Regions from separate parts of the Brevibacillus sp. HD3.3A genome, predicted to be linked through region 2. Evidence: riboswitches for the same ligand, from Rfam matches in the RefSeq annotation. Region 2 holds a riboswitch; each other region holds the start of a gene.
The links. A riboswitch is a leader RNA that binds a small molecule or an ion and turns the genes downstream of it on or off. The one in region 2 is predicted to bind S-adenosylmethionine.
Positions count from the first base shown of each region.

Region 1: it holds a riboswitch for S-adenosylmethionine, as region 2 does, so the genes downstream of both, HP435_RS17805 (homoserine dehydrogenase) here and HP435_RS25140 (sugar ABC transporter substrate-binding protein) in region 2, are expected to answer to the same signal.
Region 3: it holds a riboswitch for S-adenosylmethionine, as region 2 does, so the genes downstream of both, mtnK (S-methyl-5-thioribose kinase) here and HP435_RS25140 (sugar ABC transporter substrate-binding protein) in region 2, are expected to answer to the same signal.
Region 4: it holds a riboswitch for S-adenosylmethionine, as region 2 does, so the genes downstream of both, HP435_RS02855 (methionine ABC transporter ATP-binding protein) here and HP435_RS25140 (sugar ABC transporter substrate-binding protein) in region 2, are expected to answer to the same signal.

Region 1 is NZ_CP085874.1:3,855,368-3,860,527, forward strand. It holds gene HP435_RS17785 (NUDIX hydrolase) at 9-416, opposite strand; gene HP435_RS17790 (VOC family protein) at 474-1,280, opposite strand; gene HP435_RS17795 (CapA family protein) at 1,356-2,501, shown strand; gene HP435_RS17800 (hypothetical protein) at 2,603-2,755, shown strand; gene HP435_RS17805 (homoserine dehydrogenase) at 2,789-4,051, opposite strand; SAM riboswitch class I at 4,131-4,241, opposite strand; SAM riboswitch class I at 4,390-4,495, opposite strand.
Region 2 is NZ_CP085874.1:5,370,057-5,375,216, reverse strand. It holds gene HP435_RS25150 (GNAT family N-acetyltransferase) at 1-520, shown strand, start outside; gene HP435_RS25145 (ATP-binding protein) at 543-1,799, opposite strand; SAM riboswitch class I at 1,999-2,119, shown strand; gene HP435_RS25140 (sugar ABC transporter substrate-binding protein) at 2,244-3,263, shown strand; gene HP435_RS25135 (sugar ABC transporter ATP-binding protein) at 3,342-4,832, shown strand; gene HP435_RS25130 (ABC transporter permease) at 4,834-5,160, shown strand, end outside.
Region 3 is NZ_CP085874.1:5,091,273-5,096,432, forward strand. It holds gene HP435_RS23795 (ABC transporter ATP-binding protein) at 1-1,019, opposite strand, end outside; gene HP435_RS23800 (GNAT family N-acetyltransferase) at 1,117-1,680, opposite strand; gene mtnA (S-methyl-5-thioribose-1-phosphate isomerase) at 1,834-2,874, opposite strand; gene mtnK (S-methyl-5-thioribose kinase) at 2,871-4,100, opposite strand; SAM riboswitch class I at 4,250-4,395, opposite strand; gene HP435_RS23815 (anti-sigma factor) at 4,488-5,160, opposite strand, start outside.
Region 4 is NZ_CP085874.1:528,055-533,214, reverse strand. It holds gene HP435_RS02860 (methionine ABC transporter permease) at 1-484, opposite strand, end outside; gene HP435_RS02855 (methionine ABC transporter ATP-binding protein) at 485-1,498, opposite strand; SAM riboswitch class I at 1,609-1,728, opposite strand; gene HP435_RS02850 (Ger(x)C family spore germination C-terminal domain-containing protein) at 1,834-2,133, opposite strand; gene HP435_RS02845 (LCP family protein) at 2,417-3,421, opposite strand; gene HP435_RS02840 (MFS transporter) at 3,611-4,204, shown strand; gene HP435_RS02835 (MFS transporter) at 4,461-5,024, shown strand; gene HP435_RS02830 (SDR family oxidoreductase) at 5,125-5,160, opposite strand, start outside.

The DNA of each region.
Region 1 (5,160 bases), 1.5 Mb from region 2:
CGTTTGCCCTAAAACTCCACGTAAAACGGATGCTTTTCCTCCTGCAAACATAAAGAGATGCGCTGTCTGAAATTGCTCCAGGTCACCTTTTGCAAAGCTTCCTCGATCGGAAAGAAGCCCGACTCCAGACACTCAGGCGTTGTGATTAGTTTTCCGCCGATCGGTCTGGCGAGAAACAGGGCGTTGCAGATCGACTTGCTGACATTTTGAAACACGCCGCAAAATTTCGTCACTTCAATGTCCAAGCCGCATTCTTCCTTCGTTTCCCTGATCGCTGCTTCGCGGATGGACTCCCCTTGCTCCACCTTTCCGCCGGGCATTTCCCAGCCCCGTCTCGGCCCTTTGATCAGCAGCACTTCGTTGCGATCATTGACGATAATCGCCGCAGCGGACAAAGAATGCTTGGGTGATGTCACAAGCTCGCCTCCTTTGCGCCATTTTCTTGCTTTGCCCCTCGTTACTTTCTAGCAAATTCAAATCAGGTACGTCCCGCCACAAATGGAGTGCGATTCGTGAAGCGCTTTTGCCGCGCCTACTCTTGCAAAAAAAGGACGCTCTCCGCGCGATTGCAGCATCCGCTTGGCCGATCCATCCTGCTGCGGTTCACACAGCACGATATTTCCGCCAGGTAAAGCAAGCGTCAGGCAACGAGCGCCCATTTGCTCATCGTCGAACACTGCTTGGCTCGGCAAGCCGAACCACCGCGTCCAATCCGCTGCTGCCGCTTCCAGATCGGAAACAGCATAACCAACCGCTTGCAGCTCCGTCGCGCCATTTGGATGCGGAGCGATGATGCCGCGCTGTGTCAAATCGGCTTTGCGCTCCTCGTCTGTCTCGCTCCATTCAATCAGAAACGGCATTTGTCTCGCACTGTGCGGGTCTTCGGCAAACAGCATGCGCCACTGCAAAATCTTCCCGTCGTCTCGCGTGCGGCTGCCCGCTACCGGCCCTGTCACTTTGAGACCAAGTGACTGAAATCGCTCTACCCACGCGTCCATTTGCCGAGTGCGCAGGGCAATTTGCCCAAGTCCCTCACCGCGATTCGCCTCCCAGACCAGTTGCCGGATGAGCGGATTGTCGGATTGCTTGGCGACAGCTGCCTCCTCCACCGCCAAAAACTCCACATAAGATAGTCCCAAGTAGCTGAGACTGTTCCATGTTCCCCAATGGGTATGACGTCCGCCCGCGACAGCGTGAAAGCCTGCTTCCTGAAAAAGCCGGGCAGCCTCTCCAGGGGGACGGTGCACGAAATGAACCAGATGATCGAAGGAAAGCTGCATCTTTTTTCGCCCCTTTTCGTATTAGCTCTATAATAACAAATTCACCCATTTTTCGTTACCGTTGAAAGGAGCATAATGAATCAGACGCAGCAAAGCCTAAAGCACATCCGGCGAAAACAACGACAAAAGAAGTGGCAAAGGATGGCGAAGCAAACGCTCTTGTTCAGTCTGCTCGTCATCCTTTGCTCAGGGATTTACTTCGCTTTCGACAAGCTGGGAAGCCATTCCGCCTCCCCTGAACACGATTCCGCACCACCTCCGGCTGTTGCCCACGAGCCGACTGTCCGGCTGACCTTCGTCGGAGATGTGATGATGTCCGGAAATGTGGAAAAAACGTTGCTCGAAAAAGGCTACGACTACCCGTTCACGCACGTCCGTTCCCTGTTTTTGCAGGATGACTTTACCATAGCCAATCTGGAGACGCCACTTACCACAAAAGGCACGCCTGCCGACAACAAACAATACGTTTACAAGTCCTCTCCTTTGGCTGCGCCTGCGATGAAAGCAGCAGGGATCGATGCGGTCAACCTGGCAAACAACCATTCGATGGATCAGGGCGTGGCCGGATTGCTCGACACGTTTGACGCGCTTGCCAAAAACGGGATCGCTTACCTCGGCGGCGGCAAAGACTCTGTGGAAGCCTTCACTCCCGTCGTGGTGGAGCGAAACGGCATCAAGCTCGCCTTGCTCGGATTCAGCCGGGTCATTCCCGAAGTCAGCTGGTTCGCCACGGAGAAACAGCCTGGACTGGCTGGCTCCTATGATTCCGCCAAAGCCGTCCAAGCGATTCAACAAGCAAAGGCACACGCTGATCTCGTCGTCGTGATCGCCCATTGGGGCAAGGAACGGGAAGACTTTCCCGTCGATCACCAAAAAGAATTGGCCAAAGCTTACATTGACGCAGGAGCAGACTTGATCGTCGGTGGTCATCCTCACGTCCTGCAAGGCTTTGAACGCTACAACGGCAAGTGGATTGCCTACAGTTTGGGCAATTTCATTTTCACCCGCTCGACGGAGCCAAAAACGTGGCAGACGATGGTACTGCAAGCAAGCTGCACAAAAGACGCTTCCTGTGAACTGACGATGCTCCCGTTCCATGCCGAGCTGGGACGAGCGGTACCGATGAATGACACGGATGGGGCAGCGCTTCTGCAACGAATCGAATCACTGTCGGAAAACGTTCAGATTGAAGCCGATGGTCACGTACAGGCACGCTCATGATAAATGAGGCGTGCCCGTTGCCTTTTTTGGCGAAACTTTTCCATATTGCTTTCGTAGACCATAGTAGAACCACTTTTTCCAGCGAAAAGGAGGCGGCACATATGACCGGATTGATTATCACCGTATCGGCGATCGGCCTTATTATACTCTGCAGTTATTTCATGACCAAATGGGAAAAAGTCATCTTCCCCGGCAATCAGAAAAACGGGCCTTCAGATACCGATCAACAGCTCTCGGATAAAAAAAGCAAGTAGAAAGGATCAGCGCTGATCTAGACAGACTGCGAGCTATGCCGATTCGATCAGCGGGAAGCAGCGCACGGAAAGTCCGAAGTCACTTTTCAGCACTTGCTCATGCTCTGCGCGAATACCTGTAGCGATCAAGCCCGCGCGCAGCACACCGCCCAGATCGAATTGCACCTTCAATTTCGTCACGTTCACGCCAGCCTCCCGCAAGAAATGCAGCACGCGATCAGGTGTGGCGGCGATACACGAGCCTTCCAAATAACACAGCACCCGTTCGTCTTGCCCTTGCTCCAACTGAGCCGCGGCATTTTTTTCTGTCCAAACAGGATGCGGCGTAAATGGCTGGGTCAACAAGTAAGCCAAATCTTCAACGACAGCGCTTGCGGTCGGCAGTTCGCCTGCACCCCGGCCCGTAAACAACAGGTCGCCCACGATGTTCCCGGAGAGCTGCACCGCATTGAACGCATCCTGGATTTGCGCCAACGGATGGGCAATGGGCAGCACAGTCGGCTGAACCGATAGGCGGATGCCTTGCTCGGCTTTTTGTGCCTGGGCAATCAGCTTGATCCGGTAACCCAGCTCGCTTGCGATCCGGATGTGTCCGGCAGACAAATCGGCGATTCCTTTACGCACGACATCCGCAAGCGGCAACGACTCCCCGTACACAAGCTGCGCGAGAATGTACAATTTGTACATGGCATCGAAACCTTCCACATCCGAACGCGGATCAGCTTCCGCATAGCCCAGCTCCTGCGCCTGCTTCAGCACTTCCTGATAAGAGAGCTGTTCCGCCTCCATTTTCGTCAAGATGAAGTTCGTCGTCCCGTTGAGAATACCGCGAACTCCTTGGATGTCATTTGTGCGCAAAAACTGCCGCAGCACACTCAAAATCGGAATCCCGCCAGCTACGCTCGCTTCATAAGCCAGATGCACCTGATGCTGGTTAGCCAGATCGACAAGCTCAGGGCCGCGTTTGGCGAGCAGCTCTTTGTTCGCCGTTACCACATGGCAGCCTTTTTCAATCAGGGCACGCACGTAATCATACGTAGGCTCGACACCGCCCATTACCTCCACGACAATGTCCACATCGCTTTTTAGCACATCCTCAAAATCGGTAGTCAAAAGCGCAGGATCAACCTGAACCGCCCGTTCTTTTTCCGAATCGCGAACCAATGCTTTGACAATCTCGATCCGTTTGCCCAACCGCTGCGCCAGCTTCTCCTGTTGCGAGCGAATCGTTTTGATGACGCCGCCCCCTACTGTTCCCAATCCCAGCAATCCTACTTTGATTACACCTGCGCTCATTATTACCACCTCATGTCATGTTTTGGAAAAATAAGAAAAACCTTCTTGCTAAGAAGAAGGTTTGGCATCAAGGTCCTTCTCCTTATCTCCCAGAACGATTTTCGTCCTGCAGGAATTGGCACCTTGTCACAAACTGCGTAACGGTTGCCGGGCTTCATCGGGCCAGTCCCTCCACCTCTCTAGATAAAGAAAACTATGAATTTTTGTTCTTTGCTAGATGTCAGTTCTCTCTTGTCTTTGAAATTGGGCAAATGTTTGCCTCGTTCCCACTTTTTCATACATCAAAAAACCTTCTCCGCTAAGAAGAAGGTTCGTCTTGACTGCTACGAGGCACCCGCTTCTTATCTATCGAGACGAAACGTCCCGCAGGAATTGGCACCTTGTCGCAAAAGCAACGGTTGCCGGGCTTCATCGGGCCAGACCCTCCACCTCTCTGGATAAGAACTATGATTTGCTATTGAGCCTATTCTAAGAAATTCCAATGCATTCGTCAACACAATTCTTTTTGTTTGCTGACAAGACTCGCAAGCAGGAAGACAGAACGGCAACCCCCTCAGCAAAGCAGCCGTTTCCACGCGCAAACACACTTTCCACTTCTGCCATGTTGCAGCAAGCGCACGTAACGATTCCTGCTTCGCTTTCCTCTGGCACTTCTTTTTCTTCAACATAGCCGCACCATGGACATATGAAAAGCTGAACCACGCCACTCCCTCCTTTTCAGCGGTTACAATCTGGCAGCCATGCCACCTAAAAAGCAGTTGTGCGCAAGCATGCGATATGCTTGTCCTGATAAAGATCCAGTCAAGCAACTTCAATCACGAGGCGGGCACTGAGTCTATTAACAGGCTACCGCAACGGCATACACCCTTAATTCCCTTGACAGGCGCATTAACCGCGCAAATAGACCCTAGATAGAGCAATCACGAGACACCTCTTGCTCCCTCGACAGGCTACATCAATCACAGTCAACTCCGGCTTCCTCGATGGCCTTCTTCCATTCCCCAAACAAAAAAAGCATTTTCCGACGACCGATACGATCGTTAGAAAATGCGCAAGCAAAGAGAAACGTATTCGTCCCCCTGCTGTCATGGCGAGTCCTCTAACACCTC
Region 2 (5,160 bases):
TTTTCTGGAACAAAAAGCTCATGACCACAAGCGGTCACATCCAACTTCGCTGAAAAACGTCGAGGCGTCTTCCACAGAAGAAGGCGTGCTTTCCGCTTTGCAAAAGGAAGCAAGTCCGTCCTACGAATTGCTTGAAGGCATGCCGGATGACGTGTATTCATTGGACTTTTGGACCAAACCGCTTTGGGATATTCAGTGGAGAACGATTGAGAACAAGCAAGCGGTACTCGTCCGCGATGAGAACAAACAAGTAATCGGCTATGCCTTGTACAGACGGATTTTTGAAAACGGAAAACAAACGACAGCTTTGCTGTTTCAGTGTGAGGCAAGGCCGGAACGGGCCGACCGGGAGGCGATTGTCAGAAGTGCTCTTGCCCATGTGTTTTCGCCATGGGACAAGGAGCTGTATCGCCTCACGGTCAATTTGCCAGTTTCCAACGAAATGGCCATCCGTATTTTGCAAAGGGCAGGTTTTGAGGTGATGGCCGAGCAAGTATTCATGACCAGGTCGCTCGTTTAAGCCCAGATCACTCGACTGACGGCTAGGGTTGCGCGTGATACGGAAACGTGATCGTGAATTTGGTGCCGACTTTTGGCTTGCTGGACACGCTTACCGACCCGCCGAACGCGTGGATGACGTGATAGGAGTACGTAAGCCCGAGACCGGTTCCGCTTGTTTTCGTCGAGAAATAAATGGACCCGAGGCGTTTGATCTGGCCTTCGTCCATCCCGATGCCGTTGTCTTTGATGATCAGCATGGCGTTGCTTTTCTCAATGAACAGCGAGAGGGACACTTTGCCGTTGACCGTCTCCTCACAAGCTTCGATCGCATTTTTGATGAAGTTGACCAAGACTTGTTTGAACTCGTCGGGATTGGCCAGGATCGTGACAGGCTTTTCATAAGCTTGCAGCTCCAGCTCGACATTGTGCATATTGGCAAAAGGCAGCATGACTTCCCGCACGACGTAAAGCTGGTCGCATACGTTGATTAGCTCGGTGCGCTCCTTGAGCGGCTTGGACAAAGCGAGATACTCGGTCAGGATCGCTTCCGTCCGCTGGATTTCGTCCATGCTGATGCGGATGTACTGATCGGTTTTCGTAATATTTTCAGGATTTTCCTGGATCAGGCGCAAAAATCCTTTGACCGCTGTGAGCGGATTTCTCACCTCGTGAGCAAGCGATGCGGCGACATGGCTCATCGTTTCGATTTTTTCATTTTGGGCGTGTCGAATAAACAGTTCTTTGTCGGATACGCACTTGCTAAATAGCGACAACAAAAGCCAAATTCCGACAAAGTTTTGAACGGGGATCACGAACAAGTAGTAGGCAGGATGATGGGATACATAGGTGGGAAAGTATAGATAGGTCAACCCCAAAGCTACCAGGGAAAAGAGCGCGCCCGTCAAAAAAATATACAGTGTTTTCCGATAACTGGCTTTGTAACGCCGATACATCAGGAGGGAGATGGAAAAGGTGACAACCAGGGCAAGCAGCGCGAGCCAGATGCCTTCACCACCCAAATAATAGCGGTATAGCGCGGACTCGATCAGCAAGACCAGCGCGATCCGCACTCCCCCATAGACTAGGGCAAAAAATACGATGATGTGCCTGATATCGAAAATCACGCCTTCCGAGACGCTGGTCGCGAAGGTCATGGCCAGAAACATGCAAATCGAGCTGGTCACAAGAATGAAAGCGCGGCTGTAATTGCGCATTCGGTCGCGGTAATAAATATTGAACAGGACAAATGGCGTCAGAGCAAAAAACATCTGCAAAATTACTTCTTTTAGTAGAATCATCGGACATCCCCATCGCAAATTTGCATGGCTGCTTCAATCTACGATATTTCGACAAGAGCCTACACGATTCCTCCAAAATTTGGACGCGCCGACGGAATAAATTTAAAGGAGAAAAGTTTTAAAAACCTAGTTGACAGATGGGTAAAACACGGATTATAGTCTCTATATACTAATACAAAGGTTTCGAAAATAATAACTACTCTTATCCAGAGAAGGCTGAGGGAATGGCCCTATGACGCCCGGCAACCTAGCTGGCAAGATCAATGTCTTGCGAGCCAAGGTGCTAACTCCAACAGGTAGCGATACCTGACAGATAAGAGGCGCGAATCTTGTCGATCAAGCCTCTTTCATCTGTTGAAAGAGGCTTTTCCTTTTGGAAAGGGAAGGTCGTCGCCTCCTCAGCTTGCAGCACAACAAGGAACAAAGAAAAAGGGGGATTTTTCGATGAAAAAGAAACTGGGCCTTATCACATCACTCGTACTGGCAGTATCGGTGGCCTTGACCGCGTGCGGCGGCGGAGCCGATACGAAAAACACGGCGGCAAACGGCGCTTCCGGCGAAAAAGCGAAGCGGATTGCCCTGATCATGCGCCAAAATGTAGGAACGTTTTCGGCTCAATACATTAACGGTGTGAAGCAGGAAGTCGAGAAAAACGGCGGAGAGCTGACAGTATTCAACGCAGATACGGATTTGTCGAAAATGGCGTCGAATCTTGACGCTGCGGTCAACCAAAACTTCGACGGCATCCTGATCGACCACGGTACAGCGGAAGCGTTGCAACAAGGTACGCAAAAAGCTGTCGACAAAAAAATCCCGGTCGTTCTGTTCGACACAGACATCAAGCTGCCTGGCGTGCCGATTGTTGAGCAAGACGACAACAAGCTGGCAGAGCTGAGCCTGGAAAAGCTGGCGGCAGATTCCGGCGGCAAAGGCAACATCGTGAAAATTTGGGTGGCAGGCTTTGCCCCGATGGAAAAACGTCAGGTGACTTATGAAGCGTTCCTGAAAAAATATCCGGATATCAAGGAAGTCGCCGCTTTCGGTTCCGCGACAAACAACACGGCGCTGGATACCCAAGCACAGATGGAAGCCATCCTGAAAAAATATCCGAACAAAGGCGACATCACGGCTGTATGGGCATCTTGGGATGAATTTGCCAAAGGGGCAACCCGTGCGATCTTGCAAGCAGGCCGCACAGAAATCAAAGTATACGGCATCGACCTGAGTGATGAAGACCTGCAACTGATCCAGGAAGCAAATTCGCCATGGGCAGCGACTGCAGCCGTAGATCCATCGAACATCGGACGCACTCACGCAGCGGCTATTTTCCAAAAAATCAAAGGCGAGCAAGTGCCAGACAGCGTGAAGCTGAATCCGGTGCTGGTGAAACAAGAAGATTTGCCTAAGGACAAAAAAGTGACAATGGGCGACTTGTCCCAGTACGTGAAAGAGTGGGGCAAGTAAGCATATAAAGCTGGTTGATTTGGCTATTCCCGTTGATCAGTCAACGGGAATCTTGCTTATTTAAGGGGGGGGCGAAAAGTGTCCAGCTTGCAGATGAAAGGGATTGTGAAGCAGTTCTCCGGCGTTCCTGCGCTGCGTTCGGTCGATTTTGAGGTCAAGGCTGGCGAGGTTCATGCGCTTTTAGGAGCGAATGGAGCGGGGAAAAGTACCTTGATGAAAATTTTGACGGGCGCGTATCAGTCTGACGGGGGGAGCATCACGATTGACGGCAAAGAGGTGTCGATCCAATCGCCCCAGGATGCGAAAGCTTTAGGCATCCAGTGCGTGTACCAGGAAGTGGATACGGCGCTGATCCCGTACTTGAGCGTGACGGAAAACATTTTGCTCGATCAGATTGTCTCGGCAGGCCGCAAAGGATTCATGAACTGGCCGAGCTTGCACAAGGAAGCGGAAAGCATTTTGCAGAGCTTCGGCTTTTCCATCCCTGTGCGCATGCTCGTCGAGGAATGTACGCTGTCCGAAAAGCAACTGATCCTGATTGCCCGCGCGACCGTGCAAAAAGCGAAGTACGTCATTTTTGACGAACCGACAGCTCCGTTGAGCACGAAGGAGAGCGAGCGGCTGTTTCTCATCATTGACCAGTTGAAAAAAGCGGGTGTCGGGATTATTTACATTTCCCATCGCCTGCCGGAAATTTTTGAGATATGCGACCGAATCACGATCATGCGGGACGGTCAACTGATCGTGACGAGCGAGACGTCCCACACGACGATGGATGAGGTCATCGGCAACATGCTGGGCAAAAGCTTCGAGGAAGAGTTCCCGAAAGTCGAAGTGCCTGTAGGCGGGGTGCTTCTGGAAGCTGCGGGAGTGGTTGGCGGCAAGGTTCGCCGCGCCGATTTGAGCGTTCGCGAAGGCGAGATTGTCGGGATTGTCGGGCTGGTTGGAGCCGGGAAGACGGAACTGGCGAGACTTTTGTTCGGAGCGGATACCGCCGAGGCGGGACAAGTCAGGCTGAACGGCAAAGAGGTGCGGCTGCGGTCGCCAAAGGACGCTGTTGATGCGGGAATCGTCCTCGTACCGGAAGAGCGGCGCAAAGAAGGCATTTTTGTCGAGGAATCTGTCCAGAACAACTTGTCTGTCTCCGCTTTGGAGAAGTGGTCGCGGCTCGGATTTGTCCGCAGAGGGGCAGAAGCGAAGCAGGCGAGGGAGCTGGTGAGCCGTCTGGGCGTAAAGACGGCAGACATCACACAGCTGGTTGGCTACCTCAGCGGAGGAAACCAGCAAAAAGTCGCGATTGGCAAATGGCTGGATACGGATGCGCAAGTGTTCATGTTCGACGAGCCGACCAAAGGCGTCGACATCGGGGCGAAAAGCGATATTTACCGCCTGATTGGAAAGCTGGCGGAGCAGGGCAAGGGCGTTCTCTACTTTTCTTGCGAGTTTGCCGAAGTATTGGGCATTGCCGACCGGATTTTGGTCATGTTTGAAGGGAAAATCGTCAAGGAGCTGAGCCGCGCGGACGCGACACAGGAGACGATGATGTATTATGCCAGCGGGGGTGAGTAAGGTGGAAGGTAAAAAATTCAGCTTGTTTGATTTTATTTACAAATACGGTACAGTCGCAGTAATTGTGATCGTCATGCTGTTGTTCAGTCTGACCAATCCGTATTTCTTCACGTACGACAACATCACGGACATTTTGCGTTCCATCTCGATCGTAACGTTCGTCGCGATTGGCGTTACGTTTTCACTGATTGTCGGAGGCTTCGACTTGTCTGTCGGTTCGACGGTGTCGTTGACCACAGTCGTTTCGGCTTCCATGATGGTCTGGTACGAGCAGGGCGTGTTTGCCACTTTGGTCGTCCCGATCGCGCTCAGTCTGATTGTCGGATTG
Region 3 (5,160 bases), 280 kb from region 2:
TGGCGAGCTTCTACTGTATGGGGTGTCTCTGCCGCAATCGGATGGTCAACCTCGTGCACATCGGGCTGCTCCACAAGCAGCTCGGACAGACGCTTGTGGGACGCGCCGCCACGCTGCAACACATTGACTAGCCAGCCAAAAGCGAACATCGGCCAGATCAACAGCCCGAGGTACAGGTTGAAGGCGACCAGTTCCCCCAAAGAAATCGCGCTCGTAAAGACAAGGTATGTTCCATAGCCAAGCCCGATCAAAAAGCTGAAACCTATAATGATGGCAATTGTCGGCTCGAACAGGGCGTCGATCCGCGACACGCTGACGTTTCGCTCCAGCGTTTTCTCGCTGACTCTTCTGTAGGCTTCAATATCTTCCTTTTCCTGCACAAACGCCCGCAGTACCCGCACGCCGGAAATCGACTGCTGGACGTGATCGTTCATCTCGCCGAACGCTTCCTGCGCCAAGTAAAAGCGCTCATGCAGCAAGCGGCCGTAATAGGCAGTCGACCAGGCCAAAAAAGGCATCGGAATCAAAGCGGCGAGCGTCAGCTTCCAGTCGATCGCGGTCACCATGACTCCGAGCGTCAAAAGCGTCATGAACAACGAATCGACCAGCGTGAGCACTCCGGTACTCGCCGTCTGCTCGATGGCGGGAATGTCGTTGGTTGCCACAGCCATCAAATCACCGCTGCGCTTGCGATGGTAAAAAGACGGCGTCATCCGGGTCAAATGCCCGAAAAGCCGCTCTCGCAAAGTTCGCTCCAAAATCAACGCGCCGCCGTTCAGCAAATACCTCCAGGCAAAGCGCATCGCGTACAGCCCGACCCCAAGCGCGAGCAAAATCGTGACTGTCCGCGTCAAGTCTTGGGCAGTCAAAGAGCTGTTGCGCATCGCGTCGACAGTCTCGCCGATCAGCCGCGGCGGCCAGAGCATCAAAATGTCGATGAAAAACAAAAAGGCTATGCCGATCGTGTACCGCTTCCAGTGGGCACGAAAAAACCAGGATAGCTCCTTGAGTGTCTTCAAGCTAATCACCTCTTTTTATCGAGCAAAAAAGGGCGTGCGAATCGCGCAGCCCCTTTTTGCTTCCTTCATCGTAATTGACTGAATTTTCTTTGTCAATCTACCTTTTTTGTCTGGCTCTTTCCTGCCATTCTTCCTTCAACATGCTGTACACGGCATGGTCGACAAAATGGTCATACAAAAACTCATTGCGCCGCAGGATTCCCTCCAGTTGAAAGCCGAGTCTCTCGGGGATCGCTCTGCTTTTCGAATTGCCTGTCGCCGCCTGAATCGTGATTTTCTCCAAGTTCCATGAACCGAAAACAAGGTGATCCATATACGCCGCCACTGCTTTGGTCATCAGCCCCTTGCCCTGAAAGCCGGCGCCAAGCCAATAGCCCAGTGATGTCTTCTTGTTGATCCAGTCCAGATTGTGCACACCGAGAGTCCCGGCCATCCGACCGTTATACCAGATTCCGTAGTGAATCCCTTGATTGTCGTCATACTGTTGAATCGTTCTTTGGATGAAATAGCTCGTGTCATCCTCGCACTTCGTGTAATTCAGCCAAGGCAGCCACTCTTTGAGGTAGGATCGGTTCGTATCGGTGAGCCAAAACATTTCGCTGGCATCCGACAACTCCAACTGTTTGAGAAATGCTTCTTCGGAAATCGGGATCGTTCTCATGATAACCGCTCCTCCTTCTCATTCGCTTTCAACGGGCAAGCAACTTCTTACGCTCGATTATGCGGCTGGTTCCATAATTTAGCAAGAATCAGACGATCTATTCCTGAAAAAAAGCGCCCGCCATAAAAAGGCAGACGCTCCTGATACGACGGACTATTGTTTGCTTTTCGCGATCTCTTCCGGCTTGAAAATGCCCGTCTCTGTCACAATCGCGGTAATGTACTGGGCAGGCGTCACGTCAAACGCCGGATTGTACACCTTGATATCATCCGGTGCTACCTGTTTGCCCAAGCCGTGTGTGATCTCTTCTGCCGGACGTTCCTCGATCGGAATTTCCGCACCTGTCGCCGTCGCCAGATCGACAGAGGACAGCGGCGCCGCTACATAGAAAGGAATGCCATGCGCTTTTGCCAAAACGGCTACTCCATACGTGCCGATTTTGTTGGCGACGTCGCCGTTGGCCGCTACACGGTCTGTTCCCACGACAACGGCCTGCACTTTGCCTTGCGACATGACCATAGCTGCCATGTTGTCGCAAATCAAGGTGACATCAATCCCAGCCTGCTGCAATTCATAGGCGGTCAGGCGAGCGCCTTGCAATACGGGGCGCGTCTCGTCGGCGTATACTTTCAAATCCCACCCGCGTTCTTTTGCCAAATAGAAAGGAGCGGTAGCCGTACCGTATGCAGCAGTAGCCAGCGCACCCGGATTACAGTGTGTAAGCACGCCCATGCCGTCTTGCAACAGCGTCAGCAAATGTTCGCCGATCGTGCGACATACTTCTGCGTCTTCTTTTTGAATCGCCAGTGCTTCGTCGAGCACAGCTTTTTTCAGCTCGTCAACGGGCAAGGCGGAGTTTTGTTGCACGCGTGCTTTGATCCGGTCAAGCGCCCAGAACAGATTCACAGCAGTTGGCCGGGACGTTCCCAAATAGTCTGCCTGGCTGTTCAGCTCTTGCCAAAACTGTTCATACGTTTGCGCTTCGCTGCCGCGGATTCCCAAATACAGTCCGTAGGCGGCGGCCATGCCGATTGCCGGTGCTCCGCGCACTTCCAGGCGGCGAATCGAGCCCCATACTTGTTCGGCGGTCGTCAGCTGCAAATAAATCGTTTCTACTGGCAAACGCGTCTGATCAAGCAAGACGAGTACGTCGTCTTCCCACTTGACTGGCGTTGTTTGTGTACTGGTTGTCATACTGTCGTTGCCTCCTGATAGTAGCGTGCGGTTACGTTGCGGACGATGTCCGTGATGTCTGTCGATTCCTCAATGTCGTTGCGTCCGAGAATCAGCGCTTCCCCGATCGCCAGCGCCAGTCGTTCTGCTTCGGCGCGTTTTTCGGCGTCTGCGATGGCATTCAGATCAGCCACTCCTGCCAGGCCGATCACACGGCGCAAAATTTTGCATCCGGCATAGCCTGCCGTATCCTGAATCAGTCGTTTCACGTAGCTTTGCCACAAGCCCTCGACATGAGCGCTGCGTTCTTTAGCCTGCTTGTGCCAGAGCTGGACAAACTGGGAAACAAATTCGTTCCAGACATCTTCAACCGTTTCCAGTAAGTATTCGCGGTAGGAGTCGCGTTCTCCTTGGTCATTTTGCAAGCCGTGCTGACCGGCGTAGTTGAGCAGCAGGTTGGCGATAACGGCACCGATGTCAAAACCGATCGGCCCGTAGTAGGCAAATTCGGGGTCGATCGCTTTCAGGCTGCTCTCGGTGATGAAGATGCTGCCTGTGTGCAAATCGCCGTGCAAAAGTGCTTCTGCGCGAGTCAGGAAATCGAATTTCAGCTTGGCGATTTCCAGCTTGAGCGGCTTGTTGTTCCAGATGGCCTCTACTTCTTTGCGGATCAGCGGGTTAAAGTCGTTGGTCGGCGCATTTTCATACGGGTCGGTAAAGACGAGATCTTCTGTGATTTTGCATAATTCCGGATTTATGAATGTTCCGACTAGCGCTTTTTTGTCGTACGGATGCGCCCCCAAATCGGATGTGTAGAACAAGGTTTGCGCGAGAAAACGTCCGATCTGCTTCGGAAAAAGCGGGTAGCGCTTGCCCTCAATCAAGCCTTTGCGCATGATGACGTGGTCGCCTACGTTCTCCATCACCGTCAGCGCCAGCTCCTGATCGAAGTGGTATACTTCCGGCACCAGGTCAGGCACGTATTTGTGCTGGATGCGGAGCGCTTCACTCTCGATGCGGGCACGGTCAATCGTCAGCGGCCATGATTCTCCCACGACTCTCGCAAACGGCAACGCTTGCTTCACGATGACTTTTTTTCCGGTAGCCGGCTCCTGGATATCGAACACGAGGTTCAGATTCCCGTCACCGATTTCGCGGCTGGTCAGCTCTGCTCCTTCTGTAAACAGACCCGGCAAGCCTTTTACGTACTCTACTGCTTCCTGCTCAGTCAATGCGCGGTATGCCATGATTGATTACTCCCCTCACAAATCGTTTTTTTCTCTATCTCGAACGGAATGACAAAATGGTCAGGAATCCGTGTCCAAACGCACAAAAAAGACCTCTTTCCCGAAGAAAAGAGGTCGCTGTCGCCACGTATAATAAACGTGTCATGTCCCCCTTATCTTCCAGACCACTTTTGTTTCTGCAGGAATTAGCACCGTGCACGTCGCTTTTTGTTTCAGCCGCTGCTCGCGTTGAAATAGCGTCGTGTCGGTTGCCGGGTATCATCGGGCCAGTCCCTCCACCTTCTCTGGATAAGGTATCCAAACGTATGCGGTTTTGATTTAGTTTGAATCATACAACCTGCCGTTCCACGATGTCAACACCCTTTTTTCGCAAACCGCGCTTCTCTCCTACCAGACGTGCTGAGTGCCGGAAGCAGCCGGGCGATCCCAGTTCCACCAGTCAATTTGGCCGACAAAGGCAGCGGTAATCGACTTCTCATCCTTGAGTTTGAGCAGTTCCTTCGTCGGTCCGGTCAGGACTGCTCCGTAGAGGCGAACGCCTTTTTCCTGCAAGTAGCGATAGCGCTCCTCGACTTGCGGATCGCTTCGCGAGACCAAATATTGTCCCATGTCGCGCGCGAGGCTTTTTTGCTCGACAAGGTAGGCCATTTCCCCCAAAAAGGCTGCCATCCGTCGGCTTCCTTCTCCGTTGACCTGAATCGGAGCCGCTCCGTAATTCAGCTCGTGCTCCGCAAATCCCCATGCTTCTCCCGGCCCCAAGAGCAGGTAGCCGTCTTTTTGGTCTTCGTGCCTGGCTTCCACTCCGGTGTCCACTGCCAACCAGACCGTATCCTGGTTGGCGGAGCTGATGTAGCGGGAGATTCGCTCATAATACTGCTCGTACGTCAAAAAATCAGCAAAAGAGACAGCCAACTGGGCAACGGTTCCTTCGGGGAGCTTCTCCAAAGTCGTCCAGGCTGGCGTGCGCCAATGCGCCAGTTCGTCTGCGTCCGGTTTTTGCCCGCTTTGAAGCGGATAGCGGAAAAACAGCTTTTGCTCCCTCACTCCGTTGGTCCATTGC
Region 4 (5,160 bases), 1.3 Mb from region 2:
CAAGGGCAACTGTCGTGATCGTAATCCCGGCCACCAGACCTGGACGCGATTCAGGAAGCAGCACGTTCCAGATGATTTGCCAGTTGGAGGCTCCCATCGACTGAGCGGCTTCGATGACTCCTCGATCCACCTCTCTCAGCGAGGTTTCCACCAGCCGCGCAAAAAACGGGGCTGCACCGATGACGAGCGGCGGAATCGCTCCGAGTACCCCGAGTGAAGTACCCACAATTACTTTTGTCACAGGAATCAGCAAGATCATCAAAATGATAAACGGTACAGAACGCAGTATATTGACAACGAATGAGGCAATCGCATAAAACACCTGGTTTTGCAAAAGCTGTCCGCGAGAAGTCAGGAACAAAATAATCCCCAGCGGCAAACCAATCAGGATGGTAAACAGTGTCGAGAAGCCAAGCATCGTCAGCGTATCTATTGTTCCCTCGGCGATCTCCGACCAATCCACATTTTCCAAAGTCCAGTCCATCTATATCACCTCTACTTCCAAGCCACGCTGACGCAACGTCTCGATGGTTTTTTCGTTTTGACGGACATCGCCTTCCAGCTCGACGACCAGTTGGCCGTACGGCGTATCCTTCATGCGGGAAATCGTTCCTTGCAAGATGCTGAACACCGTGCCTGTTTCTTGCATCGTCTGGAACAAGATCGGCTGGTACGTCTTTTCCCCCAGGAATGTGACGCGGGCAATCGTGCGGTTTCCTGCCGCCTTTTCGTGCGCGACTGCTTCCCGCAGCTCGCTGGAATCGGCCACCTGCTCGACAAATTCCTGTGTCGTCGGATGCTGCGGCTTGAGAAACACATCCAGAACCTCGCCCGACTCGACAATTTTTCCGCCATCGATGACGCCTACGCGGTCGCAGATGGAACGGATCACGTGCATTTCGTGCGTGATCAGCACGATGGTCAATCCCAGTTTGCGGTTGATATCGAGCAAGAGCGCGAGAATCGAGTTCGTCGTCTGCGGATCGAGGGCGGAAGTCGCTTCGTCGCACAGCAACACTTTCGGATCATTGGCCAGCGCTCGGGCGATGCCTACGCGCTGCTTCTGACCGCCGGACAATTGCGACGGGTACTTGTCCCGATGCGCTTCCAGCCCGACCAGTTTGAGCAGCTCGTCCACTTTTTTCTGGATTTCAGCCTTCGAGCGATTGGCGAGCTTGAGCGGGAAAGCGACATTCTCGCCTACGGTCGCGGAAGACAACAGGTTAAAGTGTTGGAAAATCATCCCGATCTGGCGGCGCTTTTCCTGAAGCTTGCTGTCATCGAGCTTGGTCAAATCCACTCCGTCGACAACGACTTGTCCTGACGTAGGGCGCTCCAACAGGTTGATGCAACGAATCAGGGTACTTTTCCCCGCACCGGAATGCCCGATGATCCCGTAAATTTCCCCTTTATCTATGGAAAGGTCAATCCCGAGCAATGCCGGAATCGTCTTGCCTTGTACTTGATAGCTTTTATGCAGTTGTTGCAATTGAATCAACGCATCCACCTCCCAGCAAAATCTGTCTACATGCCTTGTGAAAAACAGAAAGCCCCTTTTTTCATAAACGAAAAAGGGGCTGCAACGCATGTATACGTTCGCATCCACCCTTCTCATCTATCAAGATCCAACCAATCTTGTAGGAATTGGCACCGCGACGCTCATTTTCGAAAAAATGAACCGGTTGCCGGGCTTCATCGGGCCTGTCCCTCCGCCTCTCTTGATAAGAAAGATTTCCACGTATATTATGTTCGTTTTTCATATTTTCATGATACAAACCGGATTATATCCTTTTTGAAAATATCCCGTCAATAGCAATCCCAGGAAAAACTTTTTTAATCCATCACTCCGTTGCGGATAATGGTTGCCTGAACATGAAAACGAAAAGACGCCTGCCGGAAAATTTTTCTCCAGTCGCGGTTCGTCATCTCTTTCAATCCCCTCTGCTGGGCACGGTAGACGATGCCAAATCCCGCCGGATCGACGTCCAGTTGCTGCAATTTTTTGACGACTTTTTGCAGTTCTTTCTCGATTTCCTTTTCCAATGCGTCCTCCATCGTTTTCATCATTTTGCTGTAACGGGAGGAGATGCTGCCAATGCCTTTTTTCGCAAAGTGCTCATTGTACAATGCCACCCGTATTTGCCCGCCTGAAAGTTTTTTGTCTGATTGCAACTTCGCCTTGTCCCGCATGCCCTTGCTCGTTTCCCCAGTCCCAAGTGCCTTTCGACATGGTCGATATTCAGTCTATCCTGATCGATTTCCCTCAGCTTCGGAATAAGCTCGCTGTACACGACTTTGGCATCCGCCATGCGAACACCATCTATGCAGGAACTCCTGGTCCATCTCCTTCACCCCAATGTGCCTGTGCTGTAGAAAATCATGGATAGTGTGCCCAAATATGCAAAAAAACAGCACGCTACATTCGCGTGCTGTCTGTACTGTCGTCTGTTTTGTTGTCCTCTTGTTGCATCGTTTCAGTCGGCGGCTCAAGCTTTTCCTGAATGAACGACTGAATCTGGTCTACGTCGGGAATGAGCACGGCTCCTGCCTTGTGCGATTCCCGGAACATTCCCATCGGCGGCAGCTGATAGTTGCCCGGTTGCATCGTATCGAGCTTCAAGCCGAGCGCGGACAGCTTCAGCATGTCCATGGAGCTGATGTTCGTCTGGATGTACGGCGCCACTTGTTTGAGGATGGACGGCAACTGGATCAGGGATGTGCCGCTCTTCATCTGGCTCGCTACAGCGGCGAGCAATTTGCGCTGACGCTCGGTGCGCGTATAGTCGGATGTGGCGTCATGGCGGAAACGGACGTACTGCAACGCCTTGTTGCCATCCAACTGCTGCACACCTTTTTTCAGATTGATATCGTAGACGCCTTTATCTGTCGGGTCATGGTAATACATGTTTTTCTCTACGTCGATCTCGACGCCGCCCACTGCGTCGATCAGCGCCTTGAAGCCTTCGAAATCGGTAATGACGTAGCGATCCACAGGAAGTCCGGTAAACTGGCTGACCGTCTTCATCGCCAGCTCAGGCCCGCCGTCTACAATCGCCGAGTTGATACGCGAGCTGCCATTTCCGGGAATGTCCACATACGTATCCCGCAAAATGGAGAACAGATCGTAACGCTTGGATGCCGGGTCGATACTGACCAGCATCATGGAGTCGGAACGGGGAAGCCCGTTATTTTTCATTCCCCTGCGATCCACACCCATCAGCAAGATGTTCACACGCTCTTGACCATCCCACTCGGGTATCTCCGCCGCTTTCGTTGCGGCTCCGCCATCCGGCGGGGCAGGTGTAACAACATTAGGAGCCTGGATATTTTGAGCAAACTCATAAAAGGAGTATCCGTAATAACCCGCTGTCGTGGCAATCACGACAAGCATCAGGAGCAACACTCGTTTCCATATTCGCATAAAGAACTACTCCACCTTTTATTCTCTGTATCTACTTGAACTCATCTCACCACTTGTTTAGTATACTCGAATCTTTACAATGTGGAGCAGCCTTTATTTGGGTAGCTTAACTTTTTATACTTTAACGTTTACAAAATTTGCAATATTCTTTATACTACCTTCATACTCGTTTCCAAGGGGTGACTTGTCGTGCTTTCTCCATCCGCATTTTTTCAGCGTTACCCGCAGGAAGCCCTGTTTTTTCTCGTTGCAAGCTTTATCAATTCTGCTGGCAGCGCTTTCATGTGGCCGTTGACTACTTTGTACGTACATACGATTCTCCAACGCTCCATGACCGAAGCCGGCTTTGTTTTGATGGTCCAGTCTTTGGCGGGCATTGCCGGGCAATTCGTCGGCGGCTCCCTGTTTCACCGCTTGGGCGCCAAGCGTCTCATCGTGGGAGCGCTGCTTTTTCAAGGATTGATTCAGCTGTCCATTCCGTTCATCAGCAGCTGGCCCGTCTATCTCGTGCTCATGACCTGTTTGGGCTTTACTTTCAACCTTTCTTTTCCGGCGATCCAGGCATTTATTGGCTTTCGCTGGAAGGAGCAGCGCCGAGAGCTGTTTAACATCGTCTACGTAGGCAACAATCTCGGCATGGCGATCGGCACTTCGCTTGCCGGGGTCATCGCTACCTTTTCCTTTCAGTTGACCTTTTTGTTCAACAGTACGAGCACGCTGTTGTTTGCGCTGTTCTTCTTCCTTTTTATGAAACGCTCTTTTCTAAGAAATTGTTGCTTTTAGAAAAGCCGTGAGTTGCTTGATATTTATAGTACCAAGCGAAGCGTGCATTCACGGTAAATGGAAATCCTATAGACTTCCTGATTTTCATTATAGAGCACACGTTTCCACAACAGCAATAGCAACAAAATTTGCGAAAAGAGCCTTATGAAAAATATCTCGCACCAAGCTGGTTGGCGACCAGGCGAAAGAAAACCGGCGGCAAGGCGAGGCGAAAAATACGTTTGCCCTGCTTCTGCGCTACCAGCTTTACTTGTTCATGGCACTGGGAGCTGCCTGTATTTTCTTTTCCAACATGGTCTGGAACACGGGTGTCGCCCCTTACATTACGGCGCAGGGCATGCCGCTGTCGGCCTTCAGTTGGCTGTGGACGATCAACGGCATCATCATTTTTGCGGGTCAGCCCATCACGTCCTGGATCAAGCACATCCTGCAGCAAAACTTGTCCGCGCAGCTGGTGGCAAGCGCGGTGGCATACGCTCTCGGGTTCGGCTTCATGCTCATGTATCACGGCAGCTACTTTGCTTTTATCGCCGGCATGATCATTACCACTTTTGGCGAAATGCTGATCTCTCCGACCATCCCGACTTTCATTACGGAAAAGACGGGGGAAAACGCTCCCTTTTACCTGGGAGTCGTCGGGGCGATCACTGCTGTGGGGCGCTTGCTCGGCCCGCTGGCGATGGGCTATATGTACGACCACGGTGGCGTGCAGCCCACGTTGCTTTTGGCCTCCCTCGTTTCGCTTGCTTCCGTCTTCCTCTGTTTGCTCCATGCGTATGTCCAGCGCGAAAAACGAGTCTCGGCGACAAAAGCCAGTTGATTCGTTTACACATAAACAAGCCGCCTGCTTCCAGCTTGGAAAAAGGCGGCTTGTTTGCTATCCAGACCGTTCTCGATTGTCGCTTTCTTCGTAAACCCGGCTACCTCACTGGCGGGCATGTCAACGATTTGCCGTT